Regions from separate parts of the Micromonospora sp. DT63 genome, predicted to be linked through region 1. Evidence: predicted binding sites of a transcription regulator. Region 1 holds the regulator's gene; each other region holds the start of a gene.
What was found. Region 1 encodes HrcA, which represses chaperone genes, less so after heat shock. Its sites were predicted from a motif close to GGTTNGCACNCTCNNNNNGAGNGTGCNAACC; they were not measured.
Positions count from the first base shown of each region.

Region 2: a site for HrcA is predicted at 3,755-3,785, ahead of groL (chaperonin GroEL). Genes of this name have one in related genera too.
Region 3: a site for HrcA is predicted at 2,306-2,336, ahead of groES (co-chaperone GroES). Genes of this name have one in related genera too.

Region 1 is NZ_JBNCKQ010000013.1:34,752-40,073, forward strand. It holds gene dnaJ (molecular chaperone DnaJ) at 1-812, opposite strand, end outside; gene hrcA (heat-inducible transcriptional repressor HrcA) at 886-1,908, opposite strand; gene ACLQ27_RS30830 (DUF4870 domain-containing protein) at 2,134-2,772, shown strand; gene hemW (radical SAM family heme chaperone HemW) at 2,881-4,104, opposite strand; gene ACLQ27_RS30840 (enoyl-CoA hydratase-related protein) at 4,124-4,933, shown strand; gene ACLQ27_RS30845 (SDR family NAD(P)-dependent oxidoreductase) at 4,985-5,322, opposite strand, start outside.
Region 2 is NZ_JBNCKQ010000002.1:876,559-881,880, reverse strand. It holds gene paaN (phenylacetic acid degradation protein PaaN) at 1-994, shown strand, start outside; gene ACLQ27_RS10915 (GNAT family N-acetyltransferase) at 1,243-1,773, opposite strand; gene ACLQ27_RS10910 (cold-shock protein) at 2,076-2,279, shown strand; gene ACLQ27_RS10905 (hypothetical protein) at 2,400-3,707, shown strand; gene groL (chaperonin GroEL) at 3,980-5,322, shown strand, end outside.
Region 3 is NZ_JBNCKQ010000002.1:519,237-524,558, forward strand. It holds gene ACLQ27_RS09160 (molybdopterin-dependent oxidoreductase) at 1-21, opposite strand, end outside; gene groL (chaperonin GroEL) at 147-1,787, opposite strand; gene groES (co-chaperone GroES) at 1,858-2,172, opposite strand; gene ACLQ27_RS09175 (THUMP-like domain-containing protein) at 2,432-3,628, shown strand; gene ybaK (Cys-tRNA(Pro) deacylase) at 3,639-4,118, shown strand; gene ACLQ27_RS09185 (sugar ABC transporter substrate-binding protein) at 4,297-5,322, shown strand, end outside.

The DNA of each region.
Region 1 (5,322 bases):
AGGTCGTCGCCCTTGCGGGAGTAGACGTCGTGCGGCCGCTCGTGGATCTCCACGTAGAGGTCGCCGGCGGTGCCGCCACCCGGGCCGACCTCGCCCTGCTGGGCCAGCCGGATCCGCATGCCGTCCTCGACACCGGCCGGGATCTTGACGGTGAGCGAGCGGCGGGTGCGCACCCGGCCGTCGCCGGCGCAGGTGGGGCAGGGGTGCGGGATGGTCGTGCCGTAGCCCTGGCAGACGGTGCACGGCCGGGCGGAGACCACCTGGCCGAGGAAGGTGCGCTGCACCGACTGCACCTCGCCCCGGCCGCCGCACGCCTCGCAGGTGGCCAGGTGGGTGCCGGCTGCCGTGCCGGCGCCCGAGCAGGTGGTGCAGAGCACCGCGGTGTCGACGGTGATCGGGGCCTCGACGCCGAACGCCGTCTCGTGCAGGTCGAGTTCGAGGCGCAGGATCGCGTCGGCGCCCGGCCGGGTCCGCGGCCGTGGGCCACGGGCGCCACCTGCCGCGCCGCCGAAGAACGCGTCCATGATGTCCTGGAAGCCGACGAACGGGCCGGCCCCGCCGGGGCCACCCGGACCGCCCGCGCCGCCGCCTCCCGGGGCGAGCGGGTCGCCACCCAGGTCGACGATCTGCCGCTTGCGGTCGTCCGAGAGGACCTCGTACGCGGCGTTGATGTCCTTGAACTTCTCCTGGGCCTCCGGGTCCGGATTGACGTCCGGGTGGAACTGGCGTGCCAGCTTGCGGTAGGCGCGCTTGATCTCGTCATCGGAGGCTTCCCGGCTGACACCGAGGATGCCGTAGTAGTCCCTGGCCACTGCGTTCCGTGTCCTCATGTTCGTCTCGCGTTACGCCGACCGGCGGCCGCAGCCGGCCGTCGGCCCTGACTGGTCAGTTCTGGGCCAGCAGCTCGCCCACGTAGCGTGCCACGGCGCGCACCGTGGCGATGGTGCCGGGGTAGTCCATGCGGGTGGGCCCCAACACGCCGAGGCCGCCCACGATGGTGGCCCCCGGGCCGTACCCGGTGCTGACCACCGAGGCGGCGCGCAGGTTGTCGAACTCGTTCTCGTCGCCGATCAGGACCCGGGTCGTGCTGGGCTCGGTCTCGCCGATGAGCTTGAGCAGTACGACCTCCTCCTCCAGCGCCTCCAGGATGGGCCGCAGCGAACCCTGGAAGTCGAGCAGGCCGCCCCGGGTGAGGTTGGCGGTGCCGGCCAGGGCGATGCGTTCCTCGTGCCGCTCGACGAGCGTCTCCAGCAGGACCGTGGAGAGGGTGGTCATCGCGCCGCGCAGCTCCGACGGCACCTCCTCGACCAGCGCCTGCACCAGCGGCGGGGTGTCGGACAGGCGGGCGCCGGCGAGCTTCTCGTTGGCGAGCCGGCGCAGGTCGGTGACGTCGTCGGCGGGCACCGGCGCGGGCAGCTCCACCAGCCGCTGCTCGACCCGCCCGGTGTCGGCGATCATGACGAGCATCAGCCGGGTGGTGGAGATCGGCACCAGCTCCAGGTGGCGCACCGAGGAGCGGGCCAGGCTCGGGTACTGCACGACGGCGACCTGCCGGGTGAGCTGGGCGAGCAGGCGTACGGTGCGGTGCACCACGTCGTCGAGATCGACCGCGCCGACGAGGAAACGCTCGATGGCCCGGCGTTCGGCCGGACTGAGCGGCTTGACCCGGGACAGCCGGTCGACGAACAGGCGGTAGCCGCGGTCGGTGGGCACCCGGCCGGCACTGGTGTGCGGCTGCCGGATGTAGCCCTCCTCCTCCAGCACGGCCATGTCGTTGCGGACCGTCGCCGGGGAGACCCCGAGCTGGTGGCGCTCGACAAGCGCCTTGCTGCCGACCGGCTCCTGGGTGGAGACGTAGTCCTCGACGATGGCGCGGAGCACGGCGAGCTTGCGGTCGTCCAGACCCATCCTCCGCACCTCCTGTCGCACGTCGGCCGGCAGCCCACCCGGGCCGTCGGCCGTCCTGGCACTCGACTGTAACGAGTGCCAGTCTACGTCGGCGCCCCCGCCGACGCGATGATCAACGACAGGCCGTCGGTGCGGCCCGCGCCACCCCGAGCGGGCCGATCGGCCCACGCGACCGGGCGGTGTCGCTCTGGTGCGACGTTGCCGCCGACACCTACCGTGACAGTCATGACTGAACCACCTCGCCCTCCCGGCGCGGGAGACCCCGGCAGTTACCCGCCGGAGCCGACTCCCCCGGGCTCGCCCTACGCGGCCGAGCCGCCCACCGCACCACTGTCGGGGGCACCCGACCCGGCCGGGTATCCCCCGGCCGGTGGCTATCCGCCGCCCACCGGTGACCAGCCGCCGTCGGGTGGCTACCCTCCGCCAGGTGGCTACCCCCCGCCGGGCGGTTATCCCCCGGGCGGCCCGACTGGCGGCTATCCGACCGGCGGCGCCTACGGCGGCCCCGGCGGCGGCTACGCCAACAACGAGGACAAGACCTGGGCGCTGGTCGCGCACTTCGGCGGCGCGGCCGGGATGATCGTCAGTGCGGGCGTGCTCGGCTGGATCGCCCCGCTGGTGGCGATGCTGGCCCGGGGCACCCAGTCCCCGACGGTCCGGGCGCACGCCGTCGCCGCGCTCAACTTCCAGCTCATCTGGTCGATCGTCGGCCTGGTCGGCTGGGTGCTCTCGTGCATCCTGATCGGCTTCATCGGCGTCGGCGCGGCCGTCATCCTCGGTGCCGTGTTCGGCATCCTCGCCGGCATCAAGGCCAACGAGGGCAGCCTCTACCGCTACCCACTCTCGGCCAACCTCGTCAAGTGATCCGGGCCGGCCGCTCCCCCGGCCGGTCCGGCGCACCGCCCGCCCGCCGGCAGGGGTGTGGGGTGAGCGGCGACTGTCGCACCGCCGGCCGGGGCGGCGCGTCCCGGGTCAGGGCAGCAGGTCGCGGACGACCGCGTCGGCGAGCAGCCGCCCGCGCAGGGTGAGCACCGCCCGGCCGGCGGCGTAGTCCCCGGCGACCAGCAGACCGTCGGCGAGGGCCCGCTCGGCGCCGGCCCGGCCGGCCGCGTCGAGCACTGCCAGCGGCAGCCCGCTGGAGAGCCGCAGCCGGAGCATCACGTCCTCCATGTGGGCCTCGTCGACAGTGAGCACCTCACGGGCCAGGCCGGGGGACGCGCCGGAGGCCAACCGCTGGGCGTACGTCGTGGGGTGCTTCACGTTCCACCAGCGCACCCCGCCGACGTGGCTGTGCGCCCCGGGGCCGAGCCCCCACCAGTCCGCGCCGGTCCAGTAGAGCAGGTTGTGCCGGCACCGGGCGTCGTCGGTGCGCGCCCAGTTGGACACCTCGTACCAGGACAGGCCGGCCGCGTCGAGGGCGGCCTCCGCGGCCAGGTAGCGGTCCGCGGCCACGTCGTCACTGGGGTACGCCAGCTCGCCGCGCCGCATCCGGGCGGCGAGCCGGGTGCCGTCCTCCACGATCAGGGCGTACGCGCTGACGTGGTCCACCCCGGCGGCGACCACCTGCTCCAGCGTGGCGGCGAAGTCCTCGGGCCGCTCGCCCGGCGTGCCGTAGATCAGGTCCAGGTTGACGTGCTCGAACCCGGCGTCGCGCGCCTCCAGGGCGGCGGCGGTGGCCCGACCGGCGCTGTGTGTGCGGTCCAGGATCGCCAGCACCCCCGGGGAGGCGGACTGCATGCCCAGCGAGATCCGGGTGTAGCCGGCCGCCCGCAGCCGCCGCAACGACTCCGGGGTGACCGACTCCGGGTTGGCCTCGGTGGTCACCTCGACGTCGGCGGCGAGCCCCCAGGTGCGGTCGATGCCGTCGAGGATGCGGGCCAGGTCGTCGGCGGGGAGCAGGGTGGGGGTGCCGCCGCCGACGAATACCGTGTCGACCCGCGGCGGCGGGCTGTCGCCGAGCACGCGGGCGGCGAGCGCCAGCTCGGCCAGCACGGTGTCGGCGTACGCCTCCCGGCTGGCGCCCCCGCCCAGCTCGGCTGCCGTGTAGGTGTTGAAGTCGCAGTAGCCGCAGCGGCTGGCGCAGAACGGAACGTGGACGTACACGCCGAAGCCGCGCGCGCCGACCGCCGAGGTGGCGGTGGCGGGCAGCGATCCGTCGACGGGGACGGTCTCACCATCTGGAAGGACGCCGGGCATGGCCACTAGTGTGCCCGGCATGACCTCTCCCGACGTCCTCGTGCGGGTCGCCACGGCCCGTGGGGTGACCACCCTCACCCTGGACAGCCCCCACAACCGCAATGCGCTCTCCACCGCCCTGATGACCCAGTTGCTGGCCGGGCTTGCCGAGGCGGTGGCCGACGACGCGGTCCGGGTGATCGTGCTGGACCACACGGGCCCGGTGTTCTGCGCGGGCGCGGACCTGAAGGAGACCGCCGCGGCGTACGCCAGCGGAACGGTGCCGGCCGGGATGCTGGGCGATGTGCTGGCGGCGCTCTGGGACTGCCCGAAGCCGGTGCTCGCGCGGGTCGCCGGGCCGGCCCGGGCCGGAGGGCTGGGCCTGATCGCGGCCGCCGACCTGGCGGTCTGCGCCGACGAGGCGACGTTCGCCTTCACCGAGGTGCGGATCGGGGTGATCCCGGCGGTGATCTCGGCGACCGTGCTGCCCCGCCTGCACCCGCGTGCCGCCGCCGAGCTGTACCTGACCGGCGACACCTTCGACGGCCGACGGGCCGCCGAGATCGGCCTGGTCACGGCCTCCGTGCCGGCGGACGGGCTGGACGACGCGGTACGGCGCTACTGCGACTCGCTGGTGCGCGGGGCACCCGGCGCGCTGGCCGGCGCGAAGGAGCTGCTGCGCCGGCCGGGCACCGCCGAGCTGCGGGCGGATCTGGCGCGGCTGTCCGCCCTCTCGACCGGGTACTTCCTCTCCGACGAGGGGCGCGAGGGCGTCCTGGCCTTCCGGGAAAAGAGATTGGCTCGATGGGCGGCCGTTCTGGACGGCGGTTCCGCTGATCATGCCGGGTAGGGCCGGGACGCCACCGTCGCCCGGTGGCGCCCCGGCGTCCGTCCGGTCGGGTCACCAGGCGGTCGCGCCGCCGTCGACGGGGTAGTTGGCCCCGGTGATGTACGACGCCCGGTCGGACGCGAGGAAGACCACCAGCTCGGCGACCTCCTCCGGACGGGCGAAGCGCTTCAGGAGCGTCTTGGCCGTGATGGCGTCCCGGGCCGCCTGGTTGTCACCGAGGTCCCGCTCACTGGCGGGGGTGAGGATCGGGCCGGGGCTGACGGCCACCGCGCGGATGCCATGGGGTGCGCCTTCGAGCGCGAGCTGCCGCGTCAGCCCGATGACGCCGGCGTTCGCGGCGGTGTGGCCCACCATCGGGGGGACCTGACCGGCGATCATGCCGGCCATCG
Region 2 (5,322 bases), on a different contig from region 1:
CAACCCGGTGATCGTCAAGCCGCACCCGCGCGCGGTGCTGCCCCTGGCCATCACGGTGAAGTACGCCCGGGAGGTGCTCGCCGAGGCCGGCTTCGACCCGAACCTGATCATGCTGGCAGCCGAGGCGCCCGGCGAGAAGCTCGCCAGCGACCTGGCCCTGCACCGCTCCGTCAAGATCGTCGACTTCACCGGCTCCACCGAGTACGGCGACTGGCTGGAGACGCACGCCCGGCAGGCGTCGGTCTACACCGAGAAGGCCGGACTGAACACGGTGGTCATCGACTCCACCGACGACTTCGCCGGCATGTGCCGCAACCTCGGCTTCACCCTGACCCTCTACAGCGGCCAGATGTGCACCACCTCGCAGAACATCCTCATCCCCGCCGGTGGCATCGAGACCGACCAGGGCCACAAGAGCTTCGACGAGGTGGCCGGCGGGATCGCCGCGGCGGTCGGCAAGCTGACCGCCGACCCTGCCCGGGGCGTCGAGCTGACCGGCGCCATCGTCAACGACGGGGTGCTGGAGCGGCTGGCCGAGGTCACCAAGGTGGGTGAGCCGGTCCTGGAGTCACGGGCCGTGGCCCACCCGGCGTACGCCGACGCGGTGGTGCGTACCCCGACGATCGTGAAGCTGCGCGCGGACGACGCCGAGACGTACGGCCGGGAGTGGTTCGGGCCGATCTCGTTCGCCATCGCCACCGACTCCACCGCGCACAGCCTGGAGTTGCTGCGCCGGACGGTCGGCGAGAAGGGCGCGCTGACGGCCGGGGTCTACTCGACCGACGAGGCCGTGCTGGACGCGACCGAGGCGGTGGCGATCGAGGTCGGGGTGCATCTGTCCTGCAACCTCACCGGCGGGGTCTTCGTGAACCAGTCGGCGGCGTTCTCCGACTTCCACGGCAGCGGCGCCAACGCGGCGGCGAACTCGGCGCTGACGGACGGGGCGTACGTGGCCAACCGGTTCCGGATCGTGCAGTCGCGGCGGCCTGTCTGATTGTTGCGGTTGGGGTTTCCGGGGCAGCCCGCCCCGCTCCGGGCGGTCAGGCTTGATCCCTGCGCGGGGCGGGCTGCCCCGGAAACCCTGGCGTGGGCACTGTTGTCGCTGACGCATCCGGCTTTGGGAGACATCACCGGGGTTCTGCCTTGGGATGGGTTCTTTGTTTCCGGGGCGGTTCTCCTGGCTCCGGGTCGGTTGTCTTGGCTCCGGGGCGGTTCTTTGTTTCCGCGGCGGTTCTCTTGTTTTTAGGCGGGGCGGCGCATCTGTAGTTCGTTCAGCGCGGGGATCGTGGGGTGGGGGACCCGCACGCCGGTGTCGGTGAAGCCCAGCCGCTGGTAGGCCCGGTAGGCGCGGTCGTTGCCCACCACCACCTCCAGCAGCAGCTCCGGTCGGCCGCAGGCCCGCGACCAGGCGGCCACCCCGTCGATCAGCTCGCCGAGCAGCCCACTGCCCCGCCAGGCCGGCGTAACGTACACGGCGTAGATGACTGTCAACCCCGGGTCGTTCGGAGCGACCGTGCCACCGGCGTGCCCGACCAGACGGCCTCCCGGGTCCGCGACGAACTGCGCGTTGTGGGGGCCGACCGACGTGTACGCCACCCGCGCGGCGAACTCGCTGTGCGGTCGGGCCGCCGCGTCGGCCAGGGTCTCCAGGAAGGCCAACGGCGCGTCGGCGAGCATCTCCAGGCGCAGTGCCCGCATCCGGGCGGCGTCCTCCGGCCGGACCCGGTGGATCTCGGCCTGCCGAACGGCGGCTGAGCCGATATCGGTGGTCATGCCTGCATGCCTACCACAGGGGCCGGAGCTGCCTCGGGGCGTGGCCCGCCCCGCTGGCGGGCCGCCGAGGACCCCCGGGACCGGACGTCCGGGGCCCGTTCCGGCCCGTCCCGGGACCCGGTCGGGTCGCCCGGGAATACGCCCGATTTGGGGTCGTGCGCGGCCGTCACTCCTCGTGTAGCGTGCGATTTCGGTCACCCTTTCAGCGGCCGTCGTCGATCGCTGAGGCGGTGGTTCGAGGGCGTCCGGCCGTGCCGCGCGCCCGGGCAGGCAACGCTGCGCAAGAGTGAGGGAAGTGCACAGTGGCACAGGGTTCCGTGAAGTGGTTCAACGCCGAAAAGGGCTACGGCTTCATCGCCGTCGACGGCGGTCAGGACGTGTTCGTTCACTTCTCCGCGATCGAGATGGACGGCTACAAGGCGCTGGACGACGGCCAGCGGGTGGAGTTCGAGATCGCCCAGGGGCAGAAGGGCCCGCAGGCGGAACACGTACGCGTCATCGCCTGAGCGAATTCCCGGCCTCCTCGCTGGCGGATCGCCCCCGATCGGCTGACCGGTCGGGGCTGGCGGTGCGGACGCCCACCCGGGAAGATCGTGAGCCGTTCCAGCCGATGCTGAGGAGGGTTCATGACCGACCAGTCGCCCCCACCCACCACGCCCTCCGGGCCGGGTGAGCCGGGCCCGTCCGACCCCACCTCACCCGTCTCCGGCGCGGCTCCGGGCGGGTCACCGGCCTCCGGCGCAGACCCCGGGCCGCCCGCGACGCCGCCCGGATACGACGCCGGCCCCGCGATGCCGCCGGGACCCACCCCCCAGGCCGGTCCGCCGGATCCCACCGCGCAGGGCGGTTGGGGTCCGCCGGCCGGGCCGCCGCCCGGTTGGGACCCCGCGCAGGGTGGCTGGGGTCCGCCGGCCGGGCCGCCGCCCGGTTGGGACCCGGCGCAGAGCGGCTGGGGTTCGGCCGGTGCGCCGCCGCAGGGTTGGGCCTATCCGCCCACCGGCGGCTACCCGCCCGGGGCGGGCCCCTACGGTGGGCAGCCGTGGTATCCGGGGGCGCCGGTCGGCTGGTACCCGCCGGGTCACGGGCTCGACCCGAACGACGCCCTGGTCACTCCGCCCGGCGCCGGCGTCGGGGCCTGGTTCGAGCGGTGCGGTGGCGCGCTGCGGCGGGGCTGGCGGCAGTTGGTGCCGATCATGCTGCTCACGCAGGTCCTGCCGGCGGCGGTGCTGTCCGTCGTCTCGCTGGGCCTGGACCCGTCGCCCGGCTGGGAGGCGCAGGCCGAGATGGACCCGGCCGCCGGACTGCCGGACAACTTCGCCGCCACCCTGGTAACCCTCGTCGCCGTGCTGGTCGGCGGCAGTCTGCTGATCGGTCTGGTGCAGGCCGTGGGGTGGGCCGCCGGCAGTTGGGTGATCACCCAGCAGGCGACCGGCCAGCCCGCCAGCGTCGACGCGGCGCTGCGGTACGGCCTGCGCCGGGCGCTCGGCCTGTGGGGCTGGACGTTGCTGGTCAGTGTGCTCATCGGTATCGGCTTCTGCTTCTGCGTCCTGCCGAGCATCTACCTGGCGTTCGCGTTGAGCATGGCCGGTCCGGTCTACCTGTTCGAGCGGCAGAACCCGATCGGCAGGTCGTTCGGGATGTTCCACGCCCGGCTCGGGCTGCTGCTCGGCCGGGTGGCACTGGTGGGCGGGGCTGTGATCGTCGGCACCGTGGTTCCGGGCGTCCTGGAGTCCGTGGGCACCACCGGGATCGGTACGGACCCGTTCGCGTCCCCGGGCACCGCGGTTCTGGTGGTGGGGGTGATCGGTGTCACGGCGGTGCTGGCGCTGCCGGCCCACCTCGCCCAGTTGATCGGCCTGCTGATCACGTACGCCGAGCAACGCGCCCATGAGGCGCCGGTGAACGGGGCCGCACTGGCTGCGGAACTCGGCTGAGCGGGTCCATCGTGCTTGCACTCGGCAGGTGAGAGTGCTAAACAAGTCATTGGCACTCGCATACCGTGAGTGCCAATGGTCGGGACGGTGGGGCCAGGTTGCCCGGGCGTGGAGACGCCGGGGCGGCACATGGCCGGTCGTCGCGGGCTATCCGGCCCGGCCGAAGGACGTCGTCGTCGCCAGGTGGCGACGTCCCAAGGTGCGTACACCAGGCGGCCCATCCGGGGGACACATCTCGGGTGGCCCGTGAGTGTCCAGGAGGACAACGCCGTATGGCCAAGATGATCGCTTTCGACGAAGAGGCTCGCCGCGGCCTCGAGCGGGGCATGAACCAGCTCGCCGACGCCGTAAAGGTGACCCTCGGCCCCAAGGGCCGCAACGTCGTGCTCGAGAAGAAGTGGGGTGCCCCCACCATCACCAACGATGGTGTGAGCATCGCCAAGGAGATCGAGCTCGAGGACCCGTACGAGAAGATCGGCGCCGAGCTGGTCAAGGAGGTCGCCAAGAAGACCGACGACGTCGCCGGTGACGGCACGACGACGGCGACCGTCCTGGCCCAGGCCCTGGTTCGCGAGGGCCTGCGCAACGTGGCCGCCGGCGCCAACCCGATGGCCCTGAAGCGGGGCATCGAGGCCGCGGTCGCGAGCGTCTCGGAGGAGCTGTCCAAGCTCGCCAAGGACGTCGAGACCAAGGAGCAGATCGCCTCCACCGCCTCCATCTCCGCTGGTGACTCCAGCGTCGGCGAGATCATCGCCGAGGCGATGGACAAGGTCGGCAAGGAAGGCGTCATCACCGTCGAGGAGAGCAACACCTTCGGGCTGGAGCTGGAGCTCACCGAGGGTATGCGCTTCGACAAGGGCTACATCTCGGCCTACTTCATGACCGACCCGGAGCGCATGGAGGCCGTCTTCGACGACCCCTACCTCCTGATCGTCAACAGCAAGATCTCGTCGGTCAAGGACCTGCTCCCGATCCTGGAGAAGGTCATGCAGGGCGGCAAGCCGCTGCTGATCATCGCCGAGGACATCGAGGGCGAGGCCCTGGCCACCCTGGTCGTCAACAAGGTCCGGGGCACCTTCAAGTCGGTCGCCGTCAAGGCGCCGGGCTTCGGTGACCGCCGCAAGGCCATGCTCGCCGACATCGCCATCCTCACCGGTGGCCAGGTCATCAGCGAGGAGGTCGGCCTCAAGCTGGACGCCGTCGGCGTCGACATGCTGGGCCGTGCCCGCAAGGTCGTGGTCACCAAGGACGAGACCACCATCGTCGACGGTGCCGGTGACGCCGAGCAGATCCAGGGCCGGGTCAACCAGATCCGGGCCGAGATCGACAAGAGCGACTCCGACTACGACCGCGAGAAGCTGCAGGAGCGGCTGGCCAAGCTGGCCGGTGGCGTTGCGGTGATCAAGGTCGGCGCGGCCACCGAGGTCGAGCTCAAGGAGCGCAAGCACCGCATCGAGGACGCCGTTCGCAACGCGAAGGCGGCCGTCGAGGAGGGCATCGTCCCGGGTGGTGGCGTCGCGCTGGTGCAGGCCGGCAAGACCGCCTTCGACAAGCTGGACCTGGTCGGCGACGAGGCGACCGGTGCCAACATCGTCAAGGTGGCGCTGGACGCCCC
Region 3 (5,322 bases), on a different contig from region 1:
CCGCCGCGACGTGGTGCTCATCGGCCCAGTGTGCGCGTTCGTCTCGCCGGGTCGCCAACCACGTCAGCGCTTGGTAATGATCGCGGAGACGAACCGGGGCACACCGCCGTACGACGGTGTGCCCCGCAACGGGTGTCGCTACCGGATCAGAAGCCCGGGCCGTGCTGGTGGCCGTGGCCGTGGCCGTGCCCACCGGCGGCGGCCGGCTCGGCCTGCTCCGGCTTCTCCACCACGAGGCTCTCGGTGGTGAGCAGCAGACCGGCGATCGAGGCGGCGTTGGTGACCGCGTTGCGGGTCACCTTCACCGGGTCGATGATGCCGGACTTGGCCAGGTCGACGTACTCGCCCTTGGCGGCGTCGAGACCGTTGCCCCACTCCATGCCGGCGACCTTCTGCGTCACGACGTAACCGTCGTGACCGGCGTTCTGCGCGATCCAGCGCAGCGGCTCGACCAGCGACTTGCGCACGATCGAGACGCCGACCTTCTCGTCACCGGTGAAGCCCAGGTCGTCGTCGAGCACCGGAAGGATCTGCACCAGGGCGGCGCCACCGCCGGGCACGGTGCCCTCCTCGACCGCGGCCTTGGTCGCCGCGATGGCGTCCTCGATGCGGTGCTTGCGCTCCTTCATCTCGACCTCGGTCGCCGCACCCACCTTGATCACGGCGATGCCGCCGGAGAGCTTCGCCAGCCGCTCGGCCAGCTTCTCCCGGTCCCAGTCGGAGTCGGAGGCCTCGATCTCCTTGCGGATCTGCGAGACCCGGTCGTCGACATCGGCCTTCTGGCCGCCGCCGTCGACGATCGTGGTGTTCTCCTTGTCGACCACGACGCGCCGGGCGCTGCCGAGCACCTCCAGGCCGACCTGGTCGAGCTTGTAGCCCAGCTCCGGGGCGACCAGCTCCGCGCCGGTGGAGATCGCGATGTCCTGGAGCATGGCCTTGCGCCGGTCGCCGAAGCCCGGGGCCTTGACCGCGCAGACCTTGAGGGTCTTGCGCAGCGAGTTGACCACCAGGGTGGAGAGCGCCTGACCGTCCACGTCCTCGGCGATGATCAGCAGGGGCTTGCTGTTCTGCAGGACCTTCTCCAGCAGCGGCAGCAGCTCCTCGATCGCCGAGATCTTCTGGGTGGTGACCAGGATGTACGCGTCCTCCAGGACGGACTCCTGACCCTCCAGGTCGGTGACGAAGTTCGGCGAGATGAAGCCCTTGTCGAACTGGAGACCCTCGGTCACTTCCAGCTCGGTGGTGAGCATCGAGCCCTCCTCGACGGTGATGACACCGTCGCGGCCGACCCGCTCCATCGCCTCGGCGATCAGCTCGCCGATGGTGGCGTCCTGCGCGGAGATCGTCGCCACGTTCGCGATCGACTCCTTGCCGGCGACCTCGACGGCCCGGCCGAGCAGCGCCTCGGAGACCTTGGCGGCCGCCGCGTCGATGCCCCGCTTGAGGCCGGCCGGGTTGGTCCCGGCGGTCACGTTGCGCAGGCCCTCGCGGACCATCGCCTGCGCCAGCACGGTCGCGGTGGTGGTCCCGTCGCCGGCGACGTCGTTGGTCTTGGTCGCCACCTCCTTGACCAGCTGCGCGCCGAGGTTCTCGTAGGGGTTGGTGAGCTCGATCTCCTTGGCGATGGTCACACCATCGTTGGTGATCGTCGGCGCACCGAATTTCTTGTCCAGGACGACGTTGCGCCCGCGCGGGCCGAGGGTGACCTTGACCGCGTCTGCGAGGGCGTTGACACCGTGCTCCAGCAGGTGCCGGGCGTCGTCCGAGAAGCTCAGGATCTTCGCCATGAATGTCCCTTCGAAGCGACGCTGCCCCGGCCCGGCGAGCCGGACCGGGGCAGCGACACTGATCGGTTGCTTACTTCTCGATGACCGCGAGGACGTCGCGGGCGGAGAGCACCAGGTACTCCTCGCCGGCGTACTTGACCTCGGTGCCGCCGTACTTCGAGTAGAGGACGGTGTCGCCGACCTGCACGTCAACCGGAACCCGGTTGCCGTTGTCGTCGACGCGCCCCGGGCCGACAGCGAGGACGGTGCCCTCCTGCGGCTTCTCCTTGGCGGTGTCGGGGATCACGATGCCCGACGCCGTGGTGGTCTCAGCCTCGTTCGCCTGGACCACGATGCGGTCCTCGAGCGGCTTGATCGCAACCTTGGTCGCGGTAGTCACGGGCATACCCTCCTGGGGTACTGGTTTCGTTGCCGGCCAGCGGGGCTGACCAGCGTCAATCTGCCTCATGCCACCGGGCGGGGCCGTCGTCGCGGGTGCCGGTCCGCCTGGCGTGCGCACCCGGGTCGCGAGACCCGGAAGCTGGCACCCTCAGGGTGAGAGTGCTAATCGCAGGTTATTCCGTGGCTAGCACTCCGTCAAGGAGAGTGCCAGCGAGTCGCGCCCCGCCAGCCGGTATTTCCGCCTCGGCCGGGACAATGGCCGGGTGGATCTCGAACAGCTGGCGGCGCTGCGTACCCCTGAGGGGTCGGCCGCCCTCACGGCGGCGGCCGGGCTGGCCGGCGGTGATCCACTGGCGGCGGCGTCGGCGTTGCGCGCCGCCGGGGTGCCGCCCGCGCTGGCCGCGGCGGCGCTCACCCAGGCCGAGCTGCGTCACCGGGCGGTCGGCAAGTTCGGCCCAGCCGCCGCCGGGATGTTCCTCACCCGGGCCGGGCTGGAGCAGGCCACCCGCCGGGTCGTCGCCGAGCGTCGCGCCGAGCGCCTGCGCGCGGCGGGCGTACGCACGCTGGCCGACCTCGGCTGCGGCCTCGGCGCCGACGCGCTCGCCGCCGCCCGCTCCGGCATCCGGGTGTACGGGGTGGAGGCCGACCCGGTGACCGCCGCGATGGCCGCCGCCAACGCCGCCGCCGCGGGGCTGGCCGAGCTGTTCACTGTCGAGTGCGGCGACGCCACGGCGTTCGACGTCTCGCGGGTCGACGGCGTCTTCTGTGACCCGGCCCGACGCACGAGCGGCACCGGTCGGCGGATCTTCGACCCGCGCGCCTACTCGCCGCCGTGGGACTTCGTCACCGGGCTGGCCGAGCGAGTGCCGCGCACGGTGGTGAAGGTGGCGCCGGGCCTGGACCACGCGCTCATCCCGGCGGGCGCGGAGGCGGAGTGGGTAGGCGTGGACGGCGACCTGGTCGAGGCCGCGCTCTGGTGCGGCGACCTGGCCCAGGTGCCCCGCCGCGCGACCCTCTACCGACAGGTGGGCGCCGAGACGCACCGTTTCCAGCTCACCGGCTCGGGCGCCACCGAGGCGTCGGTCGGGCCACCGCGCCGCTACCTGTACGACCCGGACCCGGCGGTGGTCCGCGCGCATCTCGTCGCCGAACTGGCCGACCAGCTGGACGCCACGCTGGCCGACCCGAGCATCGCCTACCTCTACGCCGACCGGCCGACCCGCACCCCGTACGCCAGGTGTCTGGAGATCACCGACGTGCTGCCGTTCTCGCTGAAGCGCCTGCGGGCGTTGCTGCGCGAGCGGCGGGTGGGCCGGGTGGAGATCCTCAAGCGGGGCTCCGCGCTCACGCCGGAGCAGTTGCGGCGGGATCTGCGGCTGGCCGGCGACCAGGCGGCGAGCCTGGTGCTCACCCGGACGGCCGGGGCACCGACCGTGTTGGTCGGCCACCCGGTCCACTAGCGTCGTCGGTGTGGCGGGACAGGGCACTCCGGCGACGGCGCTGCTGGGCAAGCGTGGGATCGCGTATCGCACCCATCCGTACCGGGTCTCCCCGGACGCGCCGAACTACGGCGCGCTGGTCGCCGAGGCGCTCGGCGTGGCGCCCGAGCGGGTGTTCAAGTCGCTGGTGACCGAGGTCGACGGCGCGCTGACCGTGGCGGTCGTCCCGGTTACCGGCGAGCTGGACCTCAAGGCGCTCGCGGCGGCGGTCGGCGGCAAGCGGGCGACGATGGCCGACCGGGCGGTCGCCGAGCGGGCCACCGGCTACGTACGGGGCGGGATCAGTCCGCTCGGGCAGCGCCGACGCCTGCCCACCGTGCTTGACGAATCCGCGCTGGATCTGCCGACGATCTACGTCTCGGCTGGTCGACGCGGCCTGCAACTCGAACTGGCCGCGGCGGATCTGGTGGCGCTGACCGAGGCCCGCACCGCGCCGTTGCAGACCCGCTGACGACAGTCGTTACGTCGGCTCCCCGTGGGATATCCGGGGAGTAACAGTCGCGTTGCTGAATTGTTATCGCTTCCAACAAACTTGGCACCTGCGCGGTCTTGTGGGACCAGTGTGACGCGAAATACGTTGCCGGACACAACAAAACAACACCTCCCCCACCTCCGAAAGGACCCTGCACATGCGTAAGGGGATCCTCACCATCGCCGCCGTGGGCCTGCTCGCGACCGGCGGTTTGACCGCCTGCGGCGACGACTCCGGCTCCGACAAGCCCAGCTCCGCCAAGACCCCCAAGATCGGCGTCATCCTCCCGGACAGCAAGTCCTCCGCCCGGTGGGAGACCGCGGACCGCAGGTTCCTGGAAGAGGCGTTCAAGGCCGCCGGCGTCAAGTACGACATTCAGAACGCCCAGAACGACAAGACCGCCTTCCAGACCATCGCCGACCAGATGATCACCAGCGGCGTCACCGCCCTGATGATCGTCAACCTGGACTCCGGCACCGGTAAGGCAGTGCTCGACAAGGCCAAGTCGCAGGGCGTCGCCACCATCGACTACGACCGGCTCACCCTGGGCGGCTCCGCCCAGTACTACGTCAGCTTCGACAACGAGACCGTCGGCAAGCTCCAGGGCGAGGGCCTGTCGAAGTGCCTGACTGAGAAGAACGTCAAGAACCCCGTCGTGGCGTACCTGAACGGCTCCCCCACCGACAACAACGCCACCCTGTTCAAGGCCGGCTACGACTCGGTGCTCAAGCCGAAGTTCGACTCCAAGGAGTACGTCAAGGGCCCCGAGGACGCCGTGCCGGCCTGGGACAACGCGCAGGCCACGACGATCTTCGAGCAGCAGCTCACCAAGGCCAACGGCAAGATCGACGGCGTGCTGGCCGCCAACGACGGTCTCGGCAACGCGGCCATCTCGATCCTCAAGAAGAACAAGCTCAACGGCAAGGTGCCGGTGACCGGCCAGGACGCCAGCACCGAGGGCCTGCAGAACATCCTCGCCGGTGACCAGTGCATGACCGTCTACAAGGCCGTCCGTGAAGAGGCGAAGGCCGCCTCCGACCTGGCCATCGCGCTCGCCAAGGGCGAGAAGAAGGACACCGGTCAGACGGTGAAGGACCCGGAGGGTGGCCGTGACGTCCCCTCGGTGCTGCTCACCCCGAAGGCCATCTACAAGGACAACATCAAGGACGTCATCGCCGACGGC